DNA from 2 places in the Paenibacillus sp. FSL P4-0127 genome. Region 2 is predicted to be linked to the other one. Evidence: riboswitches for the same ligand, from Rfam matches in the RefSeq annotation. Region 2 holds a riboswitch; the other holds the start of a gene.

Region 1 (6,882 bases), on a different contig from region 2:
GGAGGTGCTGAGGCATATCCGCGACACCCTTGGAGTAACGATCGTGATCGTGACCCACGAAATGGAGGTCGTGAAAAGCCTCTGCGACACCGTGTCCGTCATGGAGAACGGAAGGCTGACGGATACGTTCCCTCTGGGGCAGCGCCGGGGTGCGGCGGATAAGTCTGCACTTGCGATGTCCTACCGGGAGCAGCTGCTCGCAGGAACGGAGGGGCGCCATGTTTGATTTTGCCGCCATGTGGCACGATGTGCTGCAATACCGCGCTCAGATCGGGGAAGCGATCGGCGAAACGTTTATGATGGTCGGTATCTCGCTGGCCGCGGCTATCCTGCTTGGGTTTCCGCTCGGCACGCTGATGTTTCTGACCAGCAAAGGGCAGCTGTACGAACATCGCGGCTGGTCGGCCGTTCTGAACAGCGCTGTGAACATTGTACGCTCCTTTCCGTTTTTGCTGCTGGTCGTGTTCATGATTCCGCTCACCCGCTTGATTGTGGGCACCGCGATTGGAACACTGGCCGCTTCCGTGCCGCTGGCGATCGTGGCGGTGGCGATTTATTCGCGGTTCGTGGAGCAGTCGCTGCTGGAGGTGCCGCGCGGCGTGATGGAGGCGGCCCGGGCCATGGGGGCCTCGAAGCTGGCTATCATTTTCAAATTTTTACTGGTGGAAGCCCGTTCCGGTCTGGTGCTTGGACTGACCTCCTCGACGATCAGCTTTATTTCCTACTCCACGGTCATGGGGGTGGTCGGCGGCGGCGGGGTCGGCGATTTTGCCATCCGCTACGGCTACCAGCGCTTCGAAACGGAGCTGATGGTTGCCGTCATCGTGCTGATGATTATTTTGGTGCAGGGCATTCAGTTTGCGGGAAATGCGATTTCCCGGCGTTTGGACAAGCGTTAAGTTTTTTTGCGGGGAAGCCCGGATTCACTGGCAGCATTAAGCAGGCAGCGGGTAAAAAGAGCAAGGAAGAGAATTAGGATGAGGGTTGAAGGGGGAGTTTTTTCATGAAAATGATGAAATGGATGATGAGCTTGGCGCTGCTGGCGCTTGTGCTGACTGCGTGCGGGGGCGGCGGCGGACAAGACCGGGCGGCGAAAGGCGCCGGAAATGAAGCGGGGACGAACGGGGCAACTTCGGCGGCAGCGTCCGCAGAAACAACAACGACAACGTTGAAGGTAGCCACCTTGATTCCGCCGATGACGGAAATTCTTGAATTGATTAAGCCGCAGCTTAAGGAGGAGGGCATCGATCTGGAACTGGTCGTATTGTCCGACAACGTGCAGCCGAACGATGCCTTGGCGAACAAGGAAGTCGATGCGAATTTTTTCCAGCACGTTCCTTACATGGAACAGTACAATGAAAGCAAAAACGCCCATCTAGCGGCGGTTCAGCCGGTATATCACGCGGTGTACGGCGCATATTCCAAAAAGTACAAATCGATGGAGGAACTGCCGGACGGGGCGACGATCGCCATCGCCAACGATCCTTCCAACATCGCTAGGTCGCTGATGATGCTGGATAAGGCGGGGGTCATCAAGCTGAAGGAAGGCGCGGGGCTGGAAGCCACCCAGGGGGACATCGTGGAAAACAGCCATAATTACAAATTCGAAGAAGTCGATTTGCTGATGCTGGCCCGGATGCTCGATGACGCCGACCTGGTGCTGATGACGCCGGCGTATGCCAGTCCGCTCGGACTGACGCCGAAGAAGGACGCGCTGCTGACGGAAACCGTCGATTCCGCGTTTGCCATTACGCTTGTCGCCCGCGAGGACAACAAGGATTCGGAGCCGGTCCAAAAGCTGGCCAAAGCGATTTCCAGCCCGGAAGTGAAACAGTTCCTGGAACAAAAATACGACGAGATCGCGCTGCCGGCGTTCTAAAAACGGGCTTGGGAAGAACTGGACCTTTGGGGCATGAGCTATAGGAAACGGGGGCTTTCAGCTTCCCGCAAAACTGGCTGCTTATCGAAAACAACTTCGACGTGGCGAAGCGGGTGTAATTCAGGTAATTAACGTTGGGCGGGTAATGCCAATGTCGGGAGGTCTTGAATTTTCAAGAATTTTCAAATATAATTTTCATGTGATTTTTGCTACAGTGATATTGGGGTGGATGCGTTATGCTGAAACCAACCCAACATTTTTAAAAAAATTTAAATGAATATGGATCTTCGGGGTAAGGTGAAATTCCTGACCGGCGGTGAGGTTCCTCTGTTCCATGGGAAGAGAGGGGCTTAAGCCCGCGACTCGTTTACCGCGTGTTGTCCGCGGTTGGCGACTGACTTGGTGCGATTCCAAGGCCGACGGTATAGTCCGGATGGGAGAAGATCAAACAAGCAAGTTTGAACGGAGCTTTTTTTGCTTCGGCCAGGCTTATTTGGTCGCCCCCGCAACCCCTTTTGTAGGAAGGATTGCGGGGGTTTTCTACGTAGACCCCATATTCAAGAAGGGGACATCATTATGAAAAATGCAAGCGCAAGCAGCAGAGTAAACGGAGTAGGAGCGGGAACCGGCAAGACCGGTTTGCAGGCCGGACGCAGCGCCGGCACGCTGGCGGGAGGGGCCGCAGCGCCAGGCGGCGCGTCAGGGAAAGCGGCAGCCTTGGCCGGGAGCGCGGCCGCGAAAGGTACGGCGAAAACCGGGTTTTGGCTCGTTGTTTTGGGAGCCGCCCTTTGGGGCGTCGACCCGCTGTTTCGGGTCATTTTGCTGAAGTCGCTGACGTCGGCGCAAATCGTTCTGATTGAACACATCATCATCGCTTTGGTGGCCGTTCCGGTGTTATGGAAAAACCGCTCCGAACTGAAAGGGCTGGGCTGGCGCCACGCCGGCGCGCTGCTCTTCATTTCCTGGGGCGGGTCGGCGATCGCCACCATCCTGTTCACGATGGCGCTCTCCAGCGGCGATTTGAACGCCGTGCTGCTGCTGCAAAAAATGCAGCCGCTGTTCGCCATCCTGCTCGCCGGCCTGCTATTGAAGGAGAAGCTGCCGCGCCACTTTTTCGGATTGCTGACGGTCGCTTTGGCCGGAACGTACCTGCTTACTTTCGGATTTACGGTTCCGATCGGGCACTGGAGCGATTTCGTGCAAATCGGCAGCCTGCTTTCGCTGGGAGCGGCCGCGCTTTGGGGCGGTTCCACCGTGATGGGGCGGCTGATGGTCGGGAAGATGAAGTACGAGACGGTGACGTCGCTGCGGTTTATTTTGGCGCTGCCGCTGCTGCTGGCTATCGCCTGGAACGAAGGGGCGGGCTGGAACCTGCCGGCCGGAGGCTGGCAAATCGCCGCCGTTTCGCTGAATATGCTTGGACAAGCGCTGCTGCCGGGTCTCCTGAGCCTGCTCGTCTACTACAAAGGACTGACGACCACGAAGGCGTCGGTAGCCACGCTGGCCGAGCTGAGCTTCCCGATGGTCGGGGTGCTCGTCAACTGGGTGGCGTTCCAGCAGATGATTACGGCGGCCCAAGTGTGCGGCTTCGTGCTGATCTGGGCGGCGCTGTTCATCATCTCACGCCAGGGCGGCTCGCCCGCCGCGGAGACGAAAGCGGGCAACGCGGGCAAAGTGGGTAAAGCTGGCGCTTAACAGGGAAGATCGTTTAACCTGTGTGTTAACTAACTTTGATTTTGGCGACCTCCGTTGCGGAGGTCTTTTTTGTTTCTGCTCCCAGTTTCGCAAGCTTGATTGGATATTTCCAATAGAATCAGCTAAAATTCGCGAAAGGAGCCCATCCGCGGCAAAGCCATTGGATATTTCCAATGAGATATTGTCATTTCGAGACGTACCATCTTTATAGGAGATGATCTGGTGGCTACGGATTATTGGATCATCGATTGGATGACCGGAATGGCTGGCAATCCATCGGGGGATATTGCAAGATCCCTGCTTTTTTTGACTTACGGAACGATGCCCGAGGGAACTCCCAAAATCGTATCCATCATCGTAAATTTCCTAAGGCAGCGAATCAGCGAAGCCGAAAAGGATATTTAAAGCACTACTTAAAGCATTCGAATGTGAGCTATCATGAAATCGACGGATGGACCTTGCCGGTCGCCGCCGCCAGACTCGCGGATTGGATTCCCCCGGAAGAGAAGAACCGGCTGTTGTCGGAGATTCGAGCCCGATTGAGGGCGCTATGAAGAACAGAAGTCTATTTTTTCCTACAGAGAGGCAGCCAAAACTGATGCCGAATTTCTGGCCAAGTTATCCGGTCAGCTTGGTTATCGGTTCAATACAAACATCCCGTTTTAAAAGAAAGATCGCCGGTTACCCTGCTTTCTTGGTCAGGATAACGCGGCGATCTTTTTTCATGCCCATAAAAAAATAAAACGCTTGGAGGTTAACTTTCCGTCTATAAAGTGAGAGTTCAAGACAGATCAGCAGCATTCAACTGAAGAAAGAAGCTTATGAACAGGGAGGGCATCATGAAAGAGGAAAAGCTGGCCGTGGCTGTTTGCACGGGAGATGAAGAAGCCTTCTTCAACTTCGTGTCCAGGCACAAGCGAAAGCTCTACGGTGTTGCATACAGCTATATGCACAACGAGGCCGACGCGCTGGATATGCTGCAGGAAGCAGCATATAGGGGGTGGTCGAAATGCCACACATTAAAAGATCCCGGCGCAATGCTGCCTTGGTTGATCCGAATCGTCATCCATTGCTGCATAGAAGAACTAAGACGGCAAAAACGCCGGAAAAAGATCATTTTGGAGCGCTCCGTTACATACACCCCCGAGATGATAAGTGTTGCAAAGCTCGACATGGAAAAGGCGCTAAGCCGCCTAAAGCCCAAGTACAGAAATGCAATTATACTCAGGTACTACAATGATATGACCGTTCCGGAGATCGCCCAAATACTCGGGAAGGCGGAGGGGACCATCAAGACGTGGCTGCACCAGGGACTCAAGCAATTGCGCGGCAAAATAAATTACGGAGACGAACATGGAGGTGAACTTCAACATGGCCAATCATGAGGACTGGATAATGGAAAAAAGCTGGCAGGAAGTACGTCAGGCTGCCGGAAGAGTAACGGACGAGAAGTTAGACGAGGCGCTGCGGCAGGGCATAGAGCGGGCTGCTCGTGAACGGATGCGTCCGTTGTCCCGATTGCGGACGATGAAGCGGCTTCGCGTTGCCGCTGCGGTCCTGTCTATCTTGTTGGTCATCGGAGCCGGCGCAGTAGGCAGCTATAAGCTAAACCGGATATACCGGGTCCCAGCGGCAGAAAAGGCACCGATCAATGCGCGGATTCCCTCCTATGTGGAGAACATTTTCGATGCGAACAGCCAATTGGATAATCCTTCACTTCTCAACATGCTCAAACAAGCTGCCGATCACGGTCTGTATCATGAGCTGAATCAATCTATCGTCGCTAAAGGTTATAAAATGACGGTTGATGGAATCGTGGCGGACAGCAGGCGAATCATTATGTTTTATACCACAGAGAACCAGAATGAGGATCTTCCATTACGCCTGAGCTATAACCAGCCTCCGCAGTTGCTGGATCGTCAGGGCCGGCCGCTGAATGGTTCGTTCACTTGGGACACCTACGCCCAGTTGCCTAAAAATCAGCCGCTGACCAAGGGGGTTATGGTATTTGATTTTGAAACGGCCGGACAAATTCCGGAAAGCTTCCAGATCAAAACGACCTGGTCTCAGTTTCAACGGCAAGGCAGCAATGAACGCCAAAGCAGCAATGTTAGTGTAGAGAGAACAGAAAACCTGGTCGTACCCGTTACGATTCAAAATGGCGCTCACGCCGCGGATATTGAGGAGCGGCCGATCCACGTGGAGATAACGCAGAGCGGACAGCAGATCACCTTTACCAAACTGATTCAGAGCCCCCTGAGGACGGACCTTGTTTTCGATTTCAAGAGCAGCACCGGCCAAAAGCTGGAAAAGATCGAAGCCGTGCTGGAGCTTGCCTCACTGAAAAAGCAGGCAAAGGAGCGCATGGATTTTGATACAACATTAAGGTATGATCGAACCCTGCTGACGCCTGAAGGGGGAACGATTTACCTGACCAGCAGCTTCTACTCGGAGCATAGGGAATTATGGCTAAAATTTTATTATGCGAGCTTCCAGCCCGATCACGAAGTGCAGATTACCGTTGATCCCGAGGAAGGCAAGCTGGTTCACTCTCCCGATTCCCAGATCTCACTGGAGCGGATTCCGGAGGAAAGTACGGACGAGGAATTGCGTTTGCGTCTGCAATACGGGCCCCAAAAAGAGGTTAAAGGAGGGTATTTCGAACTGAAGGATACGTTTGCGGATGCCGACGGCGAGCGTCATCCCTTCACTCAGCAATATGATGCCGGGGAAGGAACATTTCTCTCCATTCCGAACTACCGGCAATATCCCGGCCCCTTCAGCTTCGATATTATAAGATATTGGGGTAACGTTCTGGAATTAAATGAAGTGGATGAACAGCGCATTCGTTAGGCTGCATGTACAGATTTCATCATAAAAAACGCGATATAGTACGGGGCTGCCCAAAAGGTCATATACATGACCTTAGGGACAACCCCGTTTTTTTGAGAAACCCTTGCTTTAGGTGCGGGGAGGCGAGGATAGGGGCCAGCCATTGCCTCTGTTGCCGGAATAGCGGTAATTTATGGCGTTATTTTTAAAAAGTTCCGCTTCTGCATGAAATAGCGGAACTTTTGGGCCTTATCTGGGTAACAAGCATGGGAAAAGCCCCTCTTTGTCCACTTATTCCCAAATTAGCGGTAAAAAACTCCTCTATTTTAGTCAATTTACCTTTTTTGCTGAAAATAGGGACATTATTTACCGCTATTCCCCTGGCCACCTACAAAAACGCAGGCAGTGCGCCTTCTCCACATCCCAAGCAAAGGATCTCCGGAGGGGAGGCCTCCGGCCGGCGGTTTACCTCACTG
Region 2 (6,882 bases):
AGAAAGTACGAGCTCTTACGAAAGATGAGACAAAAATTTAGGAGAAGAAAGAATGTAAGTCACTTCATTAAGCCATCGGGAAACGATGGCTTATGCCATTAATTATCCATTTCAAACAAAGCCATAAGCAACTCAATCGGAAGAACTGGCATACCAAGTCCTTTGCATCTCTTGAGCTTTTTGCGGATCGTCCATGAGTAGAGTCTTGTACTCCAGCATCTTGTTAAGGGTGTCCAGCATTTGGTCGTATTCTTTCTTCTTGCTTTCCGCTCGACAGCCTCTTCCGAATAGTTACGGTAATTGTTGCTTTCTCGCCGGACATGCCGAGCATCCAGCAAGCCTTCCTTTTCATAAAAGCGGATCGTATGGATCGTTAATCCCATCTTGTCCGCCAGTTCCTGAATTCTCATGATCATTTCTCCTTTGGGCCGCTTGCCCTAGAGTTCACTTCATAGTTTATGCTTAACACGTTCAAGCAGTCAACTCATGAAGGAGGATATCATTATGCATGTTTTTGTTACAGGAGCAACAGGGTATGTCGGTTCCGCAGTTGTCCGGGAACTGATCGGCGCGGGACATACAGTAACGGGTCTTTGCCGTTCTGAAGAGAAAGCCGCAGGATTAAAGGCAGCGGGAGCTGAAGCGCTATACGGCACGCTGGACGATCTCGATACTCTGCGCAGCGCCGCTGCAGCTGCGGACGGCGTGATTCATCTGGCGTTCACCGGCGACTTTTCCGACTTTGAAGCTGCGCTGGCTCTGGATTTGCGGGCCGCCCAAGCCATGGGGGCGGCGCTCGAAGGCTCCGGGAAGCCGTTTATTACCACGGGTCACCCTCACGAAAATGGACATACCGTGGACGATGCCGTGCTCGCCATGGCAGAGCGGGGTATTCGGGCATCCATCGTCACGCTTGCACCGACCGTGCACGGCGAAGGCGATAGGGCCTTTGTGCCGATGTTGATCAACATCGCCCGGGAGAAGGGCTTCGCCGCCTACATCGGCGACGGAATGAACCGCTGGCCGGCGGTTCACCGTCTGGATGCGGCGGTTCTGTACCGACTGGCGCTGGAATCCGCCCCGGCGGGCTCACGGCTGCTTGGCGTCGGCGATGTAGGCATTCCGTTCCGCGAGATCGCCGAGGTCATCGGGCGGCAATTGAACGTGCCGACGGTTAGCATCACACCTGAAGAAGCAACCGCCCATTTCGGCTTTCTTGGCCCCATTGCGGCATTCGACATCGCAGGCGTGTTCAACACTGCGCAGGGGAGTCTGGCAACACGGGAGCTTCTGGGCTGGAAACCGGTGCAGCCCGGACTGATCGCCGATCTCGAAGAAGGGCATTATTTTGGGGTGTAGAGATTAAAGTGAAATTATTGATCCGTATGCAAAGTGGAGACGGCGAGATGAACCGATAAATAAAGAAAAAATGAGGCGGCAAGAAACTGATTAAAGTTCCAAGAGACCCGTTCTTTCGGTGGCTGTAAGGCACGGATAATTCAGACATGTAATTTAATTTGGGGATGGGAGTTGTTGCATTTTTTATTTTGTGGTGGTAACATTACCGCAGAGCCTATGACATGTCATAGGACCACAACCAAATAAGCTACAATCCTTCGGGGCAGGGTGAAATTCCCTACCGACGGTGATGGCTGAAACGGATAGCGGCGATTTTCGCCGGTCGGTATTAATCCCCTCCGTTTCAAGCACGAGTCCGTGACCCGCGAAGCGCTGAACAAGCGCAAGCGGCTGAGCCGGTGCGATTCCGGGACCGACAGTATAGTCTGGATGGGAGAAGGAAAACGCGAAAAAACACGCACGTTTTAGTTATTCTTTATTATTTACTATTTCGGTGTGTTTGCAACCAAAGAGCTTTTTGTATTTCAAGTTCCGCATTTCACAAAGTTTAGTTGCGCGATGAAATGACGGCTTGAAAATACGGCGTCTTTAGGCTACCCGTCTTTTTGGCGGTATTGTCTTTGCCGTCCGCTCTTTTGGCTTGCGTCTTGCGTAGGATAACTCTCATACAACCCTGCCGGATTGGTTTCGGCAGGGTTATTTGGTTTTGTTTGGGGTTTTGGTTTGAGATTTATGTGATTTTGGATTTCGGCGGGAGGCGAGAGGCAATGCAAGTGATCGACGATGAATACTACATGGGGCTGGCCCTGGATATGGCCGAGCGGGCCCAAGGCCAAACCGGCGTCAACCCGGTGGTCGGCGCGGTGGTCGTAAAAGACGGCGCGCTCGTCGGCCTGGGGACGCATCTTGAGCGCGGCACGCCGCACGCGGAGGTTCACGCGCTGAACATGGCCGGAGCGAACGCCAAGGGCAGCACCGTTTACGTCTCGCTGGAGCCCTGCAGCCATTACGGTTTGACGCCGCCTTGCGCCGAGCGGCTGATTACCGAGGGGGTCAAGCGGGTCGTGATCGCCTGCGAGGATCCGAATCCCCAGGTTGCCGGCAGGGGCATCGCCATGCTCCGCGATCAGGGGATTGAGGTAAAGGTGGGCGTGCTCCGGGAAAGGGCCGTGAAGATCAACCGGAAGTTTATCAAATTTATTACGACGGGGCTCCCCTACGTCACGGTCAAAACGGCCAGCACGCTCGACGGCAAAATCGCCTCCCGCACCGGGGACAGCAAATGGATTTCCAATGAAAGCGCGCGGGAAATCGTGCATACGATGCGGCACCGGCATCAGGCGATTATGGTCGGCGTCTCCACCGTCGTTGCCGACGATCCGCAGCTCACAACCCGGCTTTCCGTTCCGGGGCTGTCGCCGGTCCGGTTGATCGTCGATTCCACGCTGCGGATTCCCGAAACGGCCAAGGTGCTGCAGGATCATGCGGCCCCGACGATCCTGCTGACGACGGAGCGGGCCGATCCGGCCAAGGCGGAGCTGCTAACAAGCCTGGGCGCCGAAGTGATGCGCTGCGGAAACGGGCCGCAGGTGGACCTCAAACTTGCCCTGGAACAGCTCGGAGCCAAAGGCATCTCGTCCGTGCTGGCGGAAGGCGGCGGCCGCTTAAACGGCTCGCTTTTGCAAAACCGGCTTGTGGATGAAATCGTGTTGTTTTTTGCCCCCAAGCTAATCGGCGGCGGCCAAGAGGCGGCGGTGAATTTCAGGTTTGCCGGCTTCGATTTGATGCGGGACGCCGTCACCTTGCGGGATATGGAAATAACGCAAATCGGAGATAATGTGTGCATCCGGGGTTATCCGGTTTGGAGCGAAACGTAAATGAACCAGAGGAGGGAAAAGAGATGTTCACGGGACTTATCGAGGAAATCGGAACGATGAAGTCGATCGGCCGCAAGGGAGAGGCGATGCTGCTGGAAATCTCCGCGCAGGTGGTCAGCGAAGATATCAAAATCGGGGACAGCGTCGCCGTCAACGGAGTCTGTCTCACGGCCACCGCCGTAGGCGCCGCCTCCTTTACGGTCGATGTGATGCCGCAAACGTACCGGAATACGAATTTGAAAGATTTGAAGCCGGGCAGCCGGGTCAATCTGGAACGGGCGATGGCGGCAAATGGGCGCTTCGGCGGCCATATCGTTCAGGGGCATGTCGACGGCGTCGGGAAAATCGTCGGCACAGGCCGGGACCAGAACGCGGTCGTATACGAAATCGCACCGCTTCGATCTTCTTTGTTCAAATACATCATTCCCAAAGGTTCGGTTACGGTGGACGGCATCAGTCTGACGGTCGTGGAGGCCGGGAGCGGGAAATTTGCCGTTTCGATCATCCCCCATACCCTTTCCGAGACGGTGCTTGCGTTTAAACGCCCGGGAGATACGGTAAATGTGGAATGCGATGTGCTGGGAAAATACGTGGAGCATTTGCTGAAATACGGAAAAAATCACGGCGAACCTGAGGATGAAGGTCCCGGCAGCCCAACCGGCCAATCCGGAATCGATCTGCCGTTTTTGACCGCCAACGGTTTTGCCTAAAGTTTGTTGAAACAGGAGGGGAAAAAGCATGAGCGAGATACGATTGGACCGTGTGGAAGATGCGATCTACGAGTTAATGCGAGGCAAAGTTATCATCGTCGTAGACGATGAAGACCGGGAGAACGAAGGGGACTTCGTCGCCCTGGCGGAAAAAGCGACGCCGGAAGTGATCAATTTTATGATCACGCAAGGGCGCGGACTCGTCTGCCTGCCGATCACGCAGGAGCGGGCCGAAGAGCTTGATTTGCAGCCGATGGTTGCGCAAAATACCGATTATCACGGGACGGCTTTTACCGTGTCCATCGACCATGCAAATACGTCGACCGGGATTTCCGCCTATGAACGTTCGCTTACGGTCAAAGGGATTATGGACCCGAACGCGAAGCCGGCGGACTTCCGGCGGCCCGGCCATATGTTCCCTCTGATCGCCAAAAAAGGCGGCGTGCTCCGGCGCGCGGGCCACACGGAGGCCGCGGTCGATTTGGCCCGCATGTGCGGCTCGTATCCGGCGGGGGTCATCTGCGAGGTGATTAAGGAAGACGGGACGATGGCCAGACTTCCGGATTTGGCCGAGATCGCCAAAACGTTTGATCTGAAGCTGATCAGCATCAAAGACTTGATTCATTACCGCAACGAAAAGGAAAAGCTGGTCAACCGCGAAGTCGAAGTGCGGATGCCCACCGATTACGGCGAATTCCGCGCGGTCGCTTATACGAACGAGGTTGATTCGAAAGAACATGTGGCGCTGGTTAAAGGCGAAATCAACAGCACTGAGCCGGTGCTCGTCCGCGTTCACTCGGAATGTCTGACCGGCGATGTGTTCCATTCGCATCGCTGCGATTGCGGCCCGCAGTTTGAAGCGGCGCTCCGGCAGATCGAGGAAGCGGGGAACGGCGTGCTGCTGTACATGCGCCAGGAAGGACGCGGCATCGGGCTGATCAATAAACTGAAAGCCTATAAGCTGCAGGAAGAAGGTTACGATACGGTCGATGCCAATCTGAAGCTCGGTTTTCCGCCCGATCTCCGCGATTATGGGATCGGCGCGCAAATCCTGAAGGATTTGGGCGTGCGGAAAATCCGCCTGCTGACGAACAACCCGCGCAAAATCAAAGGCCTGGAGGGATACGGCCTGGAAGTGGTCGAGCGGGTGCCGATTCAAATGAAGGAAAACGCCGATAACGCCAAGTACTTGCATACGAAGCAGACGAAGCTTGGCCACCTGCTGAAGTTCGACGATCTGGAGCAAGACGAGTCGCCCCGGGTCTGACAGGCCGAAGGGCGAACCGCTAGCGATTTTCATTCCAATAATGAAAGGTATGATTCGATATGGCTAACGTAAACGTATTTGAAGGGCATTTAATATCGGAAGGGTTAAAATATGCGATCGTCGTGGGGCGCTTCAACGAGTTTATCACGAGCAAGCTGCTGTCCGGCGCGCTGGACGCGCTGAAGCGGCACGGCGCCAAGGACGAGGAAGTCAGCGTCGCCTGGGTGCCGGGCGCATTTGAAATTCCGTTTGCGGCTCAAAAACTGGCGGAAAGCGGCAAATACGACGCGGTCATCACGCTGGGCACCGTTATCCGCGGCTCCACCTCGCACTACGATTACGTCTGCAACGAAGTCGCCAAGGGCGTCGCGGCGGTTGGCCTGAAAACCGGCGTTCCGACGATCTTCGGCGTTTTGACGACGGAAAATATCGAGCAGGCGATCGAACGCGCCGGCACCAAAGCCGGGAATAAGGGTTGGGACGCGGCGATAACGGCGATCGAGATGGCAAACTTGACGAAACAGCTAAAATAGTGCTTATTTAATGTAGTACTCTAATCGACGTTAGGGTACTACTTTTTTCATTTTTAAGGTAAACTTATTTACATATGTATGGTTACGGGTGGAGGATGTTCATTGACGACAGTATTGTACAAGCTGGAAACCTTCGAGGGGCCGCTGGATCTGCTTTTGCATTTGATCGACAAGGCGGAGATCGACATTCAGGATATTTCCGTCAGCGAAATTACGGATCAGTACCTCGAGTATTTACAAGACATGCAGGAGCTTGAGCTTGAAGTGACGAGCGAGTTCCTGGTGATGGCGGCGACGCTGCTGTCGATGAAAAGCAAGATGCTGCTGCCCAAGCCGCCCGTAATCGAATTTGACGATGATTTCGATTATTTGATGGAGGATGACGAGGACCCGCGGGAAGAGCTGATCCGCAAGCTCATCGAATACCGCAAGTATAAGGAAGTCGCCGGGCATTTGCACGAGCGCGAATGGGAGCGGAGCCTGATCTTCTCGAAGGAGCCCGAGGATTTAACTCCGTTTATGCCCGAGGTGGTGGAGAATCCGGTCAAAGGACTGCACGCCGCCGATTTGATCGCCGTGTTCCAGAAAGCGCTGAGACGGGCGGCCAAGCGAAATACGGTAGCGCGAATCCATCGGGATGAAATATCGGTCAAGGACCGGATCAAGGAAGTGGTGTCGGCCCTCCAGGAGTTGGGGAGGGGCGGAAGACTGCTGTTTTCGAAGCTGCTGCATGACGGGATGTACCGGCATGAGATCGTCGTAACCTTTTTGGCGGTGCTGGAGCTGATGAAGATGAAGCAGATCGTTTGTTACCAAAACAAATTGTTTGATGATATTGTCATGGAGTGGAGAGGGGAAGGAAACATCGATGGATTTTCAGGAATTGAAATCGATTATTGAGGGGTTGCTGTTTCTGGCCGGGGAAGAAGGCCTCAGCTTGAAACAGCTGGCCGAGGTAACCGAGCAGCGGCAGGAACTCGTCGCCGACGCGCTGGAGGACATGAAGTCGTCGTTCGAGCGGGCCGAAAGAGGGCTGCAGATCGTGCAGATCGCGGGCAATTATCAGCTTGCGACGCTGCCGGAGCACGCTCCTTATTTCGAGCGGCTGGCCTACTCCCCGTCCCGTTCTTCCTTGT

What was found. Region 2 has a riboswitch for FMN ahead of ribD (bifunctional diaminohydroxyphosphoribosylaminopyrimidine deaminase/5-amino-6-(5-phosphoribosylamino)uracil reductase RibD). Riboswitches for the same ligand answer to the same signal wherever they lie in the genome.
Region 1: another riboswitch for FMN. It lies ahead of NYE74_RS30525 (DMT family transporter); the one in region 2 lies ahead of ribD (bifunctional diaminohydroxyphosphoribosylaminopyrimidine deaminase/5-amino-6-(5-phosphoribosylamino)uracil reductase RibD).

Annotation. Positions count from the first base shown of each region.
Region 1 covers NZ_JBBOWY010000002.1:930,284-937,165, forward strand. Annotated here, with positions in the region: gene NYE74_RS30510 (methionine ABC transporter ATP-binding protein) at 1-226, shown strand, start outside; gene NYE74_RS30515 (methionine ABC transporter permease) at 219-899, shown strand; gene NYE74_RS30520 (MetQ/NlpA family ABC transporter substrate-binding protein) at 1,004-1,879, shown strand; FMN riboswitch at 2,159-2,328, shown strand; gene NYE74_RS30525 (DMT family transporter) at 2,456-3,574, shown strand; gene NYE74_RS30530 (hypothetical protein) at 3,797-3,979, shown strand; gene NYE74_RS30535 (sigma-70 family RNA polymerase sigma factor) at 4,414-4,959, shown strand; gene NYE74_RS30540 (DUF4179 domain-containing protein) at 4,946-6,427, shown strand.
Region 2 covers NZ_JBBOWY010000001.1:3,547,950-3,554,831, forward strand. Annotated here, with positions in the region: gene NYE74_RS15925 (MerR family transcriptional regulator) at 99-410, opposite strand; gene NYE74_RS15930 (SDR family oxidoreductase) at 505-1,359, shown strand; FMN riboswitch at 1,609-1,804, shown strand; gene ribD (bifunctional diaminohydroxyphosphoribosylaminopyrimidine deaminase/5-amino-6-(5-phosphoribosylamino)uracil reductase RibD) at 2,127-3,236, shown strand; gene ribE (riboflavin synthase) at 3,260-3,946, shown strand; gene NYE74_RS15945 (bifunctional 3,4-dihydroxy-2-butanone-4-phosphate synthase/GTP cyclohydrolase II) at 3,975-5,213, shown strand; gene ribH (6,7-dimethyl-8-ribityllumazine synthase) at 5,273-5,746, shown strand; gene NYE74_RS15955 (segregation and condensation protein A) at 5,825-6,646, shown strand; gene scpB (SMC-Scp complex subunit ScpB) at 6,615-6,882, shown strand, end outside.